2 regions of the Tardiphaga alba genome follow, and region 1 is predicted to be linked to the other one. Evidence: predicted binding sites of a transcription regulator. Region 1 holds the regulator's gene; the other holds the start of a gene.
What was found. The regulator PhoB, encoded in region 1, activates phosphate uptake and scavenging genes when phosphate is short. The targets are predictions, from matches to a motif close to TGTCATNNANCTGTCAT.
Positions count from the first base shown of each region.

Region 2: the regulator PhoB is predicted to act here: its motif matches at 1,162-1,178, upstream of RPMA_RS13580 (RNA degradosome polyphosphate kinase).

Region 1 is NZ_CP036498.1:601,542-608,926, reverse strand. It holds gene apaG (Co2+/Mg2+ efflux protein ApaG) at 79-468, shown strand; gene RPMA_RS02875 (Hsp33 family molecular chaperone) at 595-1,551, opposite strand; gene argF (ornithine carbamoyltransferase) at 1,718-2,644, opposite strand; gene RPMA_RS02865 (aspartate aminotransferase family protein) at 2,644-3,855, opposite strand; gene RPMA_RS02860 (GcrA family cell cycle regulator) at 4,302-4,811, shown strand; gene phoB (phosphate regulon transcriptional regulator PhoB) at 5,004-5,708, opposite strand; gene phoU (phosphate signaling complex protein PhoU) at 5,781-6,491, opposite strand; gene pstB (phosphate ABC transporter ATP-binding protein PstB) at 6,520-7,344, opposite strand; gene pstA (phosphate ABC transporter permease PstA) at 7,341-7,385, opposite strand, start outside.
Region 2 is NZ_CP036498.1:2,851,349-2,858,733, forward strand. It holds partial or broken gene RPMA_RS13570 (CDP-alcohol phosphatidyltransferase family protein) at 1-384, shown strand, start outside; gene RPMA_RS13575 (P-loop NTPase family protein) at 414-1,091, shown strand; gene RPMA_RS13580 (RNA degradosome polyphosphate kinase) at 1,250-3,451, shown strand; gene ppx (exopolyphosphatase) at 3,464-4,969, shown strand; gene RPMA_RS13590 (Bug family tripartite tricarboxylate transporter substrate binding protein) at 4,983-5,801, opposite strand; gene RPMA_RS13595 (GlcG/HbpS family heme-binding protein) at 5,999-6,490, opposite strand; gene RPMA_RS13600 (fumarylacetoacetate hydrolase family protein) at 6,487-7,385, opposite strand, start outside.

The DNA of each region.
Region 1 (7,385 bases):
TTTTGCATAACAACGGTATTTTGCCGCTCCCTCGTTTTTCGTTATGTTGCCGGTCCAGCGTCCCCGAGTGATGATCCCATGTACCGCGCCGTAACCCGACAGATCGAAGTGACCGTCGAGCCCAACTTCATGCCGGACCGTTCCTCGGCAGAGAAGCAGCAGTTCTTCTGGTCCTATACGATCGTCATCACCAATGCGGGCAAGGAAACCGTGCAGCTGAAAACGCGGCACTGGGTCATCACCGATGCATCGGGAAAGACGCAGGAAGTGCGCGGCGAAGGCGTCGTAGGCGAGCAGCCCGTGCTCGGGCCTGGCGAGCGCTTCGAATACACGTCGGGTGTGCCGCTGCCGACACCATCAGGCTTCATGGAGGGCACCTATCAGATGGTGACCGACCAGGGCGAACGGTTCGAGATCGATGTGCCGCTGTTTTCGCTGGATGGACCGACCAGGCGGGTGCTGAACTAGTTTAACTCCGTCATTGCAAGCCCTGACGAATTGCAGCGCAGTTCGTTTGGGCGAAGCAATCCAGGGCCAAGAACTGGATTGCTTCGTCGCTACGCTCCTCGCAATGACGGCTGTGAGATCAGCGCTTTATTCGACGCCCGCTTCTTGCGGCGTGAACTCATAGACCGACGAGCAGAACTCGCAGGTCACCACGACCTTGCCGTTCTCCACCATATCCGCGCGATCCTGGGGATCGAACCCCTTCAGCATGCCGGACACCGCTTCGCGCGAGCACGAGCATTTCGCCTGCAGCGGCGTGGGCGCGAAGACGCGAACACCGCGCTCATGGAAAAGGCGGAACAGCAGCCGCTCGCCAGACAGATCGGGATCGATCAGTTCGACATCCTCCACCGTCGAGATCAGCGACTGACCTTCGACCCAGGCGTCATCCTCGGGCACCACGTCGATATCGGCGCCCTCGGGTACGTCGCCGGCATGCATGTCGCGCTGCGCACGGTCGGATGCCTTGGGCAGGAATTGCAGCAGCATGCCGCCGCCGCGCCAGCCATGGGTCGGACCGCCTTCGCCGCCGCGCCACTCCTCGCCGACGGCAAGGCGCACCTTGGTCGGAATCTGCTCGGAGCGCAGGAAATATTCGTGGGCAGCATCTTCCAGCGTACCGCCGTCCAGCGCGACCATGCCCTGATAGCGGCTCATATCCGGCCCTTGATCGACCGTCATCGCAAGATGGCCCTTGCCCAGCAGCTCTGCCGTTGAAAGGCCGTCCTTCAGGCGCTCGGCATCGAAGCGCGCATAGGCGCGCATGCGATCGGGCGCACGGAAATCGACGATCATCAGCGACACCGGACCATCGGTCTGGGTCTGCAGGATGAAACGGCCGTCAAACTTGAGCGCCGAGCCAAGCAGAGTGGTCAGCACGATCGCCTCGCCCAGCAGCTTTGCCACCGGCGTCGGGTAATCGTGCTTGGAAAGCAGTTCGTCGAGCGCCGGCCCCAGCCGCGTCAGCCGACCGCGCAGATCGAGCGGCGCAACGTCGAACGGCAACACGGCGTCATCGACCGGAACGGAGGATGGCGCGCGCATGGGGTGTCGGGCTGGAGATTTTGATCGGAGAATGAGGTCATGGCCGCTATTTAGTGACCATGGAGCGGAAACGGAAGGGCGAGGAACCCGATCCAAATACGGCAGCCCTCTTCCTTCTCCCCAAGCACAGCGAAGCTGTGCAGGGGGAGAGGGAAGAAAGAGTTCCTCACCTCACCGCGTTGAGGCACCAGGCCAAAATACCCTTCTGGGCATGCAGGCGGTTTTCGGCCTCGTCGAACACCACGGACTGCGGACCGTCGATCACCGCGTCCGTGACTTCCTCACCGCGATGCGCGGGCAGGCAGTGCATGAACAGCGCGTCCTTGTGCGCGAGGCCCATCAGGCGTTCGTTGACCTGATACGGGCGCAGCAGGTTGTGGCGCATCTCGCCTTCCTTGTCGCCCATGGAGACCCAGGTGTCAGTGACGACGCAATCGACACCCTTCACCATGGCATCGGCATCGTTGGAGAAGGTGATGTTCGCGCCCGAGCCCTTGGCCCAGTCCTTGAACGCCTTCTTCGGCGAGAGCTGCGGCGGGGTCGCGATGTTCAGCTTGAACTGGAAGCGCTCTGCGGCATGCGCCCAGGACATCAGCACATTGTTGTCGTCGCCGACCCAGGCCACCGTCCGTCCCTTGATCGAGCCGCGATGCTCTTCATAGGTCATCACGTCGGCCATCACCTGGCACGGATGCGAAAAACGCGTCAGGCCGTTGATGACCGGCACGGTTGCGTTGTTTGCCAGCTCCATCAGCGAGTCATGATTGAGGATACGGATCATGATGATATCGACAAAGCGCGACAGCACGCGCGCCGTGTCGGCAATCGTCTCGCCGCGACCGAGCTGCATTTCGGCGCCGGTGAGCATGACGACTTCGCCGCCGAGCTGACGCATGCCGACCTCGAACGACACGCGGGTGCGCGTCGAGGGCTTTTCGAAGATCATCGCCAGCGTCTTGTTCTTCAGCGGGCGATTGTCTTCGAGACCGTTGCTCTTCAGCTTCGCCTTCATGGCGCCGGCTGCGTCGAGAATATTGCGCAACTCACTGGCAGAGACTGCCGTGAGGTCGAGGAAGTGCCGCGGCGTACTCATTATGCCGCTCCCTTCGAAAACACGGTGCAAGCCTGTTCCAGACGCTGCACGGCTTCGTCGATATCGCTTTCGGTGACGATCAGCGGCGGCAAGAAACGCACGACGTTGTCACCAGCACCAACTGTCAGCAACTTGGCATCGCGCAGCGCGCCGACGAGATCCGGCGCCGGGACGACGGCCTTGAGGCCGATCAGCATGCCCTCGCCACGCACTTCCTGCAGCACGGTCGGATAGCGATCGACCACGCCGGCGAGCTTCTGCTTCAGCAGCAGCGTCATTTTGTTGACCTGATCGAAGAAGCCGGGCTTCAGCATCACGTCGAGCACGGAATTCGCAGCCGCCACCGCCAGCGGATTGCCGCCAAAGGTCGAGCCATGCGAGCCGGGCGCCATGCCCTCGGCAGCAGCAGCCGTAACAAGGCACGCGCCGATCGGGAAGCCGCCGCCGAGCGCCTTGGCCAGCGACATCACGTCCGGCGTCACGCCAAGGCGCTCATAGGCGAACAGCGTGCCGGTGCGGCCCATGCCGGTCTGCACTTCGTCGAAGATCAGCAGGATGCCGTGTTTGTCGCACAGCTCGCGTAGCGCCTTGAAAAAGGCGTTCGAAGCCGCGCGCACGCCGCCTTCGCCCTGCAGCGGCTCGATCACGATGCCAGCAGTCTCCGGACCGATAGCGGCCTTCACCGCATCGAGATCGCCGAGCGGCACCTGGTCGAAGCCGTCGAGCGGCTTGCCATAGCCTTCGAGATACTTGGCGGCGCCGGTAGCAGCCAGCGTGCCGAGGGTACGGCCATGGAACGCGCCTTCAAACGTGATGATGCGCGTGCGCTCCGGGTTTCCCTTGGAGAAATGATAGTGGCGCGTGACCTTCAGCGCGCATTCCATCGCCTCGGCGCCGGAATTGGCGAAGAACACGAAGTCGGCAAACGAGTTTTCGCACAGCCGCGCAGCGAGGCGCTCGCCATCCGGGCTCTTGAACAGGTTCGACATGTGCCACAATTTTGTGGCCTGCTCTTGCAGCGCCTGGACCATATGCGGATGCGCGTGGCCGAGCGAATTCACCGCGACGCCGCTGGTAAAATCGAGATAGCGCTCGCCGGTGGTCGAGATCAGCCAGGAACCTTCACCGCGCTCGAAGGCAACATCCGCGCGCGCGAAGACAGGCAGCAGATGCGCCTGAGAAATTTGCGAGGATGGTGCGTTGCTGGTCATAACCGTTCCGATCAATAGCTGTGGTCTTGAGTCCGTGACGTCCGTACGACACCGGACAAAAGACCCTCAAAACGAAACGTGCCGCCCTTCTCGGGCGGCACGCGCGCATTATTCTATGGGCGTTGTGCAGGGTGTCAACCGCGCACTGAGGCCTTGAAGTCACACGAGGTCGTCAAAAAAGCAGATTTTCTTGTTTGGTTGACACAAAGCATGTGGATGTGACTCGCCCGACTCTTGCGCGTGAGTCGCGCCATATTGTAGTTTTTCGCTTGTCGGATACGACATCTCGTGCGGCAGTTGACCCTTTGACACCATAAGTGCGGCGTAAGGCCGGACGCGATAGCGCGCCCGGTGAGCGCTAAGGGATTCTGACCACGAGGTTTTTGAGGTTTCAGATCGCAGCGCGGCGGCCCGTTTTGGTTCTGCGCCTACGAAGGGATTATGCGATGACGGTAATCACATGGACCGACGATCGCGTCGAACAATTGAAGAAACTCTGGGAAGGCGGCCTTTCCGCGAGCCAGATCGCCGCGGAACTCGGTAACGTCACCCGCAACGCCGTCATCGGTAAAGTCCATCGCCTGGGCCTGTCGGGCCGCGCGAAGAGCCCCTCGTCTGCTGCCCCGCGGCCGCGCAAGCCACGTCCCGCCCAGCAGATGGTGCGGATGCCGCGCCCGATCGCCCGCGGCAATACCGCTCTCGCGCACAATTACGAAGTCGAGATGGAGCCGGACCCGATCTCGGTCGATAACGTCATCCCGATCAGCCAGCGCCTGCAGCTGGTCGAGCTCAACGACGCCACCTGTCATTGGCCGGTGGGCGATCCCGCCAGCGCCGACTTCTACTTCTGCGGCGGCAAGTCCGTGGCCGGCGCACCCTATTGCGCGCACCATTCGCGCATCGCCTACCAGCCGGCGAGCGACCGCCGTCGCGCAGCACCGAAGCCGGTGCGCTGATTGCAGCAAACAGCACAAACAAAAAATGCCCGGCGATGAGCCGGGCATTTTTGTTTTTAGATCGTTGAGAAACGCCTGATTTACCGCCGTCATGCCCGGCGTATGCCGGGTATCCACGCCTCGACCAAGGCAAAGACGTAGATGGCCGGGACAAGCCCGGCCATGACGGTGTCTAACAATGCCAGCGGCGCCTTACTCCGCCGCCTTGTCGAAGCGATCATCGAGCGCGTAGCCAGCGCCGCGCACGGTGCGGATCGGGTCGGGTTCGCCGGCCGGATTGAGCAGCTTGCGGAGACGACCGATGTGCACGTCAACGGTGCGCTCGTCGATATAGATGTCGCGGCCCCAGACGCTGTCGAGCAGTTGCTCGCGGCTGAACACGCGGCCGGGATGCTCGAGGAAGAATTCGAGCAACCGGTATTCGGTCGGGCCGAGATCGATCGGACGGGCGGCGCGCACCACACGGCGCTTGTCGCGATCCAGCTCGATATCGCCGAAAGCCAGCACGGTGGCGAGACGCTCCGGCGCCGCGCGACGCAGGAGACCCTTCACGCGGGCGAGCAGCTCAGGCACCGAGAACGGCTTGACGATGTAATCGTCAGCGCCGGTCGCAAGGCCACGAACGCGCTCGCTTTCCTCACCGCGGGCGGTGAGCATGATGATCGGCAATGCCTTGGTTTCCGGCCGGGCCCGCAGGCGACGGCACAGTTCGATGCCGGACAGGCCGGGCAACATCCAGTCGAGGACCACGAGGTCCGGCACGCGCTCTTTCAAGCGGGTGTCGGCATCGTCGCCGCGGGCAACCGTCTCGACGTCGTAACCTTCGGCGTCGAGATTGTAGCGCAGCAGCGTGGTCAGAGCTTCCTCGTCTTCCACTACCAGAATGCGCGCGTTCATATGGCTAGTTTCCTATCTGTCGTGCGGCAAAGGCGAGCAAGTCGCGGCGAGCTCGGCTCGCCGCGAGAAGCCTTAGCTCACCGGAGTCGCGAAGTTGGTCATGTCGCCCTTCGGGCGCTTGTCGACCATCTGCTGACCTTCGATCATGTAGAACACGGTCTCGGCGATATTGGTCGCGTGATCGCCGATCCGCTCGATGTTCTTGGCGCAGAACATCAGATGGATACAGAACGAGATGTTACGCGGATCTTCCATCATATAGGTCAAAAGTTCGCGGAACAGCGAGGTGCAGATCGCGTCGATCTCTTCGTCGCCCTTCCAGACCGTCATCGCTGCCGGCAGGTCGTGGGCGGCATAGGCATCGAGCACAGCCTTGACCTGGGTGTTGACCAGATCAGTCATGTGTTCGAGACCGCGGATCAGCTTCAGCGGGTGGAAATCGCTGTCCAGCGCATTGACGCGCTTGCCGATATTCTTGGAGAGATCGCCGATACGTTCGAGATCGGTGGCAACGCGGAGCGCACCAACGATTTCGCGCAGATCGACGGCCATCGGCTGACGCTTGGCGATCGTCAGGACGGCGCGTTCTTCGATCGCCCGTTGCAGGTGATCGATTTCAGCGTCAGTGGCCACCACGCGTGCGCCGAGGGCGACGTCGCGGCGGATCAAGGCATCGACGGACTCTGCGATCTGACGCTCGGCTAGGCCACCCATCTCGGCGACGAGGCGGGTAAGTTCCTGGAGGTCGTCGTCGAAGGCCTTGGTCGTGTGTTCAAAAGCCATAGCTCAATCCTCTCGCGATAATGTCGCGTCAGCCGAAACGGCCGGTGATGTAATCCTGGGTGCGGCGATCGCTCGGCGAAGTGAAGATCTTGTTGGTCTGATCGAATTCAACCAGCTCGCCGAGATACATGAAGGCGGTGGTGTCGGAGACACGCGCAGCCTGCTGCATGTTGTGGGTCACGATCGCGATCGTGTACTGATCCTTCAATTCGTCGATCAGCTCTTCGACCTTGGCGGTCGAGATCGGATCGAGCGCCGAGCACGGTTCGTCGAACAGGATCACTTCCGGACGCACCGCGATGGTGCGCGCGATGCACAGACGCTGCTGCTGACCGCCCGAGAGCGACAGGCCCGAAGCGTTGAGCTTGTCCTTGACCTCGTTCCAGAGCGCACCGCCACGCAGCGCCTTCTCTACGCGCACGTCCATCTCCGCCTTGGAAATCTTTTCGTAGAGGCGGATGCCGAAGGCGATGTTTTCATAGATCGTCATCGGGAACGGGGTCGGCTTCTGGAACACCATGCCGATGCGGGCACGCAGCAGGTTGAGGTCCAGCTTCGGGTCCAGAATGTTCTGGCTGTCGAGCATGACCTGACCTTCCGCGCGCTGACCCGGATAGAGGTCATACATGCGGTTGAAGATCCGCAGCAGCGTGGACTTGCCGCAACCCGACGGACCGATGAAGGCGGTCACGCGGTTGGTGGCGAGGTTCAGGTTGATCTTCTTCAGGGCGTGGTGTTCGCCGTAATAGAAGTTCAGGTCGCGTACGCTGACCTTGGGGCGGGTATCGCCCTGGATCATGGACGGCGGCATCGAAACGCTGGGATTGGCAGCGGACACAGAGAGATCACTCATTTTGCTTTCCTCTCGGCGCCGAGCAAGCGCGCGCCAATGTT
Region 2 (7,385 bases), 2.2 Mb from region 1:
CGGGGCCTTGCTTGATCCGCTGGCTGACAAGGCGCTGCTCGTCTCGATCTATGTGTCCCTGGGGATATGGGGGCAGTGCCGCGCTGGCTCGTGATTCTGGTGGTGTCGCGGGATATCATGATCGTGGGGGCCGTGATCGTCTCTTGGCTGTTCGGCAAGCCGATCCCCATGAAGCCTCTGATGGTGTCGAAGCTCAATACGGTCGCGCAGGTCGCGTTCGCCGCTTTGGTTCTCGCTGCCCTCGGATTTGGTTTCAAATCCTCGCCTTACGATTTGATTTTAATGGGTTTTGTGACTGTCCTGACTCTCGCTTCCGTCAGCCTTTACCTGGTCGAGTGGGTGAGGCACATGAGCACGATCGAGACGGGCGCGCGCCCTGAGTAATTGCCGGTCACCCGGCCTGGAGTATCTGCGTGGCTGTCCGCGTCCAACCCCGTCAACTCGCATTTGCCCTGCCACACGCAGAGAGCCTGTCACGCGACGATTTTCTGGAAGGCTCGGCCAATGCCGAAGCGCTGGGACTGGTCGATGGTTGGCCGGACTGGCCCAACCGGGTGATGGTGCTGGTCGGGCCGGAAGGCGCCGGCAAGAGCCATCTGGCGGCGATCTGGGCCGAGCAGGCCGGTGCGCGATCGACTACGGTACAGTCGCTGACGGCGGCCACAGTGCCGGCAGCGCTGGTGACCGGCGCGGTCGTGGTGGAAGACCTTCAGGCCGGCTGCTTCGACGAGCGCGCACTATTCCACCTGCTCAATCTGGCGCGGGAGGATGAGGCCCACGTGCTGATCACCGCCCGTATCGCCCCGGCGGCCATGGAGATCGATCTGCGCGACCTCCGGTCACGGCTGCGGGCGCTGCCGGTCGTTCACCTGAAAGCGCCAGATGACCATCTTTTCAGGGCATTGATCGTGAAATTGTGCGCCGACCGCCAATTGTCCATCGACGAGAATGTGGTGAATTACGTCGCCAGCCGGATCGAACGGTCTTTTGCTGCGGCGCGGCGGACGGTCGAGCTGCTCGATGCCGAAGCCTTGCGTCTCGGGCGCCCTGTGACACGTGCATTGGCCGCGGAACTGCTTCGCGATTCCTGACATTTGTCCAGGTAGAATGGTGCGCGTGAGCCGCATTGCGCCTTGACGGGACAGCATTGCGGTTTCTCAATGTCATCGAACTGTCACGCAACTAACACATTGTCCGCGTCGATCGGCTGATACGTCGGCCTTGCTTGAACAGGATGGATTACAACCTGATGGATTCCGCGGAAGAGATTGTGATTGAAGAGAAAAAGGGCGAAGCGAAGCTGGCGGAGGCGATCGCTTCCGGACCGGAGCGTTTCATCAATCGCGAACTCTCCTGGCTCCATTTCAATCGTCGCGTCCTCGAGGAATCGGTCAATCCCGGTCACCCCGCACTGGAGCGGGTTCGCTTCCTGTCGATCTCTGCGAACAATCTCGACGAATTTTTCATGGTTCGCGTCGCCGGTATCAAGGCGCAGGTCCGTGAAGGCATAAGCGAGCGTAGCCCGGACGGATTGACCCCGTCCGAACAGCTCGTGCTGATCAACAATGCCGTGTCCAAACTGGCGACCGACCAGCAAGCGATCTGGCGGGATCAGCGAAGCATGCTCGCCGATGTCGGTATCGTGCTGCTCGACGGCAAGGACGTCAGCAAGGCCGAACGGACCTGGATCGAAGATCACTTCCTGCACAATATCTTCCCGCTGCTGACGCCGCTGGCCATCGATCCCGCGCATCCATTCCCGTTCATCCCCAGCCTCGGTTTCACCATCGCGCTGCATCTGTCGCGCGTCGCCGACGGCAAGACGATGAACGCCCTGATCCGCATGCCCGGCAAGATCGATCGCTTCATTCGTTTGCCAAGCCCAGGCAAGAACGGCGAAGTCCGACTCATCACGCTGGAGCAGGCCACGGGTCTGTTCATCGGCCGTCTCTTCCCCGGCTATGTGGTGCAGGGGCAGGGCGCGTTCCGCATCATCCGCGACAGCGAACTCGAAGTGGAAGAAGAGGCGGAGGATCTCGTTCGCCTGTTCGAAACGGCATTGAAGCGCCGCCGCCGCGGTTCGGTGATCCGGCTTGAAATCGAAGCGACCATGCCGGTCGAATTGCGTGCTTTCGTGCAACGTGCGCTGGCGACGTCGGACGACGAGATTCTGCTGGTCGATGGCATTCTCGCCATGAACGAGGTGTCGCAGCTGACGCGCCTCGATCGCCCGGACTTGGAATTCGTGCCTTATGTGCCGCGCCATCCCGAGCGCGTGCGCGATCATGGTGGCGATATCTTTGCGGCAATCCGCCAGAAGGACCTGGTGGTTCACCACCCGTATGAATCCTTCGATGTGGTCGTCCAGTTTCTGCAGCAGGCGGCGCGCGACCCGGATGTGGTCGCGATCAAGCAGACGCTGTATCGCACCTCCAACAATTCACCGATCGTTCGTACGCTGGTGGAAGCCGCCGAAGCCGGCAAGTCGGTGACGGCACTGGTCGAGTTGCGTGCGCGTTTCGACGAAGAAGCGAATATCCGCTGGGCACGCGATCTCGAACGTGCCGGCGTTCAGGTGGTCTATGGCTTCCTCGAACTGAAGACACACGCCAAGCTTTCGCTCGTGGTGCGCCGCGAAGGTGGTGCGCTCACCACCTATGTGCATACCGGCACCGGCAACTATCATCCGGTCACCGCGCGCATCTATACCGATCTGTCTTACTTCACGTCCGATCCGATCATCGGCCGCGATGTGGCGCGCGTGTTTAATTACATCACCGGTTACGCCGAGCCGAGCGACATCGAGAAAATGGCGGTTTCGCCATTGACGCTGCGCAAGCAGATGATTGACCACATCCGTGGCGAAGCGGAATTCGCACGGGCCGGCAAGCCCGCTGCGATCTGGCTTAAGATGAATGCGCTGGTCGATCCCGGCATTATCGATGCGCTTTACGAAGCATCGAAGGCGGGGGTTTCCATCGAACTCATCATTCGCGGTATTTGTTGCCTGCGGCCCGGAGTTCCCGGCCTGTCGGAGAACATCCGCGTCAAGTCGATCATCGGTCGATTCCTGGAACATTGCCGCATTTACTGCTTCGGCATGGGACACGGCCTGCCGAGCCCGAAGGCGATGATCTACATCTCATCGGCTGACATGATGCCGCGCAACCTGGACCGTCGCGTCGAAGTTCTGTGCCCGTTGCAGAACCCGACGGTGCATACGCAGGTGCTCGAGCAGATTATGGTCGCGAATCTGAAGGACAACGAACAGAGCTGGCAATTGTTGCCCGATGGGTCGTCAACGCGTATGAAGGCCGCGAAGGGCGAGGAGCCCTTCAACGTGCATAATTACTTCATGACGAATCCGAGTCTGTCTGGCCGTGGAAAGTCGCTTGAGAAATCATCGCCGCGGCGGCTCACGCGCCGCTCAGAACGCCAGCAGTCGTCGTAAGGATACCAACTCGTGGTAGCGCGTGCGCTTCAACGCGCCTCCAGTGTCGCAGTCATCGATATCGGTTCGAATTCCGTTCGTCTCGTCGTCTATGAATCGCTGACGCGCAGTCTCGTCACGATCTTCAACGAGAAGGCCTTGTGCGGTCTCGGCCGCGAGGTGCAGAGCACCGGCCTGCTCGCGAAGGACGCCGTCGACAAGGCACTGGTGGCGCTTCGGCGTTTCCGTGCGCTCTGCAAGATCATGAAGGTCGGTCGCGTCTACGCGATCGCGACGGCGGCAGCGCGCGATGCCAGTAATGGTCCGGACTTCATCGCCGCCGCAGAGAAGATCTGCGGTTGCGAGATCCAGATCATTTCCGGCCCGCGTGAAGCCAAGCTGTCCGCGCTGGGCGTGATCTCAGGCGTGCACAAGCCGAATGGTCTGGTCGGCGACATGGGCGGTGGTTCGCTCGAACTCGTCGATGTGCGCGGCAATGCGGTCAGACAGGGCATCACACTGCCGCTCGGTGGTCTTGCCCTGCAGGACACATCGAAGGATTCGCCGAAGCGGGCCGAGCGTATTGTCACCAAGGCATTTGCAGACGTGGAGCAGCTCAAGGCGTGCGCCGGGCGTAACTTCTACGCGGTGGGTGGCACATGGCGTGCGCTGGCGCGGCTGCACATCCTGCAGAGCGGTTATCCGCTCAAAGTCATGCACGGCTACACCATCCCGGCGGCTGATGCGCTGAGCTTTGTGCGTCGTGTACGTCGCTTCGCATCCGCCAATGTGCTTGCCGATATCGAGACAATCACCGAAGCGCGGCAACCGCTGCTGATCTACGCCGCGCTGCTGCTCGAACACATCATTCGCATCGGCAAGCCGAAAGCTATCGTGTTCTCGACCTACGGTGTCCGCGAAGGCCTGTTTTACGAGATGCTGTCTCCGGCGCAGCGTGCGCAGGATGGTCTGGTGGGCGCAGCCGAGGTCATGAACCAGCTCCATTCACGCTCGGCGCGCCATGCGCAGGAGCTCAGTGACTGGAGCGATCACTTCGTGCGCATCGCGAAGCTTCCTGAGACCGAAGACGATCGCCGGCTCCGCCGCGTCGCCTGCCTGCTGTCGGATATCGGCTGGCGCGTGCATCCCGATCATCGCGGCGAGCAAACGCTGCATCTGATCACCAATGGCAATTTCGGCTCCATCGATCATCATGGCCGCGCCTTCCTGGCGCTGTGTGTCTATTATCGATATGCCGGTTTCAGCGCGGAGAATGAGCCGCCGGACATCGTCCGGGCTCTGGTGACGCCAGCGCAGGTGGAGCGCGCGCGTTTACTCGGGGCACTGTTCCGTGTGGCCCATCTGATCTCGGCCGCGCAGCCGGGCGTGTTGCCAGCCGCGCGTTTCACGGTGCAGGATCGCAAGATGATGCTCGTGTTCGAGCACCGTCTCGTCGATCTCGTCGCTGACCGCGTCGGCAGCCGTTTCAAGCAGCTGGCACGCCTAGTCGGCAAGTCCGGGTCGATCGTCAGACGCTAGGCCTGACGGGACGTCAGTCGATCTTGACGCCGGCAGCCTCGACGACTGGTTTGAACCGCGCGCGTTCCTTTTCGATGAAAGCACGGGCAGAGGCCGGCGTGGAATCGGTGATCGGATCTATTCCGATCTTGCGAAGCTGCTCGCCAAACGTCTTGTCGGTAACAACGGTCATCGTGGCAGCGTGCAACTTCGCGATGACGGGCTCGGGCGTTCCGGCAGGCGCTGCAACCAATGCCCAGAGACCGGCTTCAAATCCGCTCGTGCCGAGCGCTTCATCGACGGTCGGGATGTCGGGGGCGAGGTCCGATCGTTTGGCGGATGCGACGGCGAGGATGCGAACATTGTTGGCGCGAAACTGTTGCAGTGACGTGCCAACCGTATCGACCACCATGCCGATCTGATTGCCGAGCAGATCGTTCATCGCCGGCGCCGATCCCTTGTACGGGACGTGACCGATATCGAGCTTTCCTGCGGTGACTTTGAACATCTCTCCGGTCAGATGCAAAAACGTACCGGTGCCCGGTGAGCCATATTGCAGCTTTCCAGGATTGGCCTTCACGGCGGCGACCAGGTCCTTGAGCGTTGCTGGCTGCGATGGATTGACCACGATCGCCGCGGGCGCGGTGCCCACGATGGCAACGGGTGCAAAATCCTTCACGGAGTCATATTGCGCATTCTTCGACAGCAGATTGTAGAGGGCATGAGTTGACGTCGTGCCGAAGAGCAATGTGTAACCATCGGCCGGAGCGCGCGCGACTTCCGTCGATCCGATAGCGCCCGCGGCGCCTGCCTTGTTCTCGACGACCATTTGTTGACGCAGGGCGATGGACATGCGCTCGGCATATTGCCGGCGAAAACGTCGGTCGGTCCACCCGCCGCGAATGGCACGATCAGCTTAATTGCGCGGTTCGGATAGGAATCTTGCGCCAGACCGGGTGCAGAACTGGCCGCAAGAAAGAAGGCGGCAATCGCTAGTTTCTTCATGACGTCCCCCATGTGTTTATTCGTTATTGTGTTTATTCGGTATTGTCAGAGACCCGCATCGCGCCAGTTGTCCGCGGGCTGTTCAGGATGCGGTTTCAGATTGCTTCGTTGAATGGCGGTGACGGCCGCATATTCATCCTTGTCGGATGCATCGCCGCTGATCCCGATCGCGCCGATCACGTCATTCTGGTCGTCGAGCACGAGAACGCCTCCGGGCACGGGAATAAATCGGCCGTCAGATGCTGCCGCAAGGGCGCTCTGAAAGGCCGGACGCTCCCGCAGACGGTCCCGGATCGTACGGCTGGAGATACCCATCCCAAGCGCACCCCACGCTTTGCCGATCGCGATATCGCCGCGCAAGATTCCCGAGCCGTCCTCTCGCTTGAGGACGACAAGAACGCCGCCGGCATCCAGCACGGCCACGGTCAACGGCAGCAATCCCGCTTCATGGCCGACGGCGAGTGCCTCATTCGCCAGCTTTTCAGCGGTCGCCAAGGGCATCGACACCTTCAAGCGGTGTACATAGTAGTCGCTCACGCGGTGATCCCCCGATTTGCGGACGTCAGCCTAGTGGCCGACGCGATTTTCCAACGTTCCAACCTGTTCGATCTCGCAGGTGACGACGTCGCCACCCTGAAGCGGGCGAGGGGCGTCATGGCATAGCCCACGCCAGATGGCGTTCCGGTCGCGATCACGTCGCCGGGCTCCAGCGTCAGGCCGAGCGAGAGTTCGCTGATGATGCGCGCGATCGGAAAAATCATGTGTTTGGTGTTCGAGCTTTGCCGAACTTCGCCGTTCACCTTCAAAGAGAGATCGAGCGCCTGCGGATCCTGAACGTCGCTGCGTTCAACCACCCACGGTCCCATCGGGCAGGTCCCGTCGAGACCCTTGCCCTTGAACCATTGATCATGCCGGCGCTGAACGTCGCGGCCGGTCACGTCGTTGATGATGGTGAAGCCGAAGATGTGGTCGAGCGCCGTTTCGATCGGGATGTTGACGCCGCCGCGGCCGATCACGATGGCGAGTTCGACTTCATAGTCGAGCATCGCGGTGACATTGGCGTGCAGGGGGATGGTTGCGCCTGCGCCGATCACCGCCGTCCGCGGCTTGGTGAAGAATTGCGGATATTCGGGAAGCTTCACTTCGGTGCCGCGAGCTCTGTAACCCTCGTTCACATGCTCGATGTAATTCCGTCCGACGCAGAAGACGTTCTTGCGCGGTGTAGGAATTGGCGCCTGCAGTTTGACATCCGACAGTTTGCCGATGGCGCCTTGCAATTGACCGGCCTCGGCCTGGGCCACGAGTTGTCTTGTCGCCTGAAGGCCCGCATCGCCGGCTTCGATCAGTGCAATCAAGTCCTTGAAGATTTCCGGCGTGGTCGAAGTTGCGTCTGTTGCGAGGGATTGTGCGTGGGCCAGATCCACAAACCTGC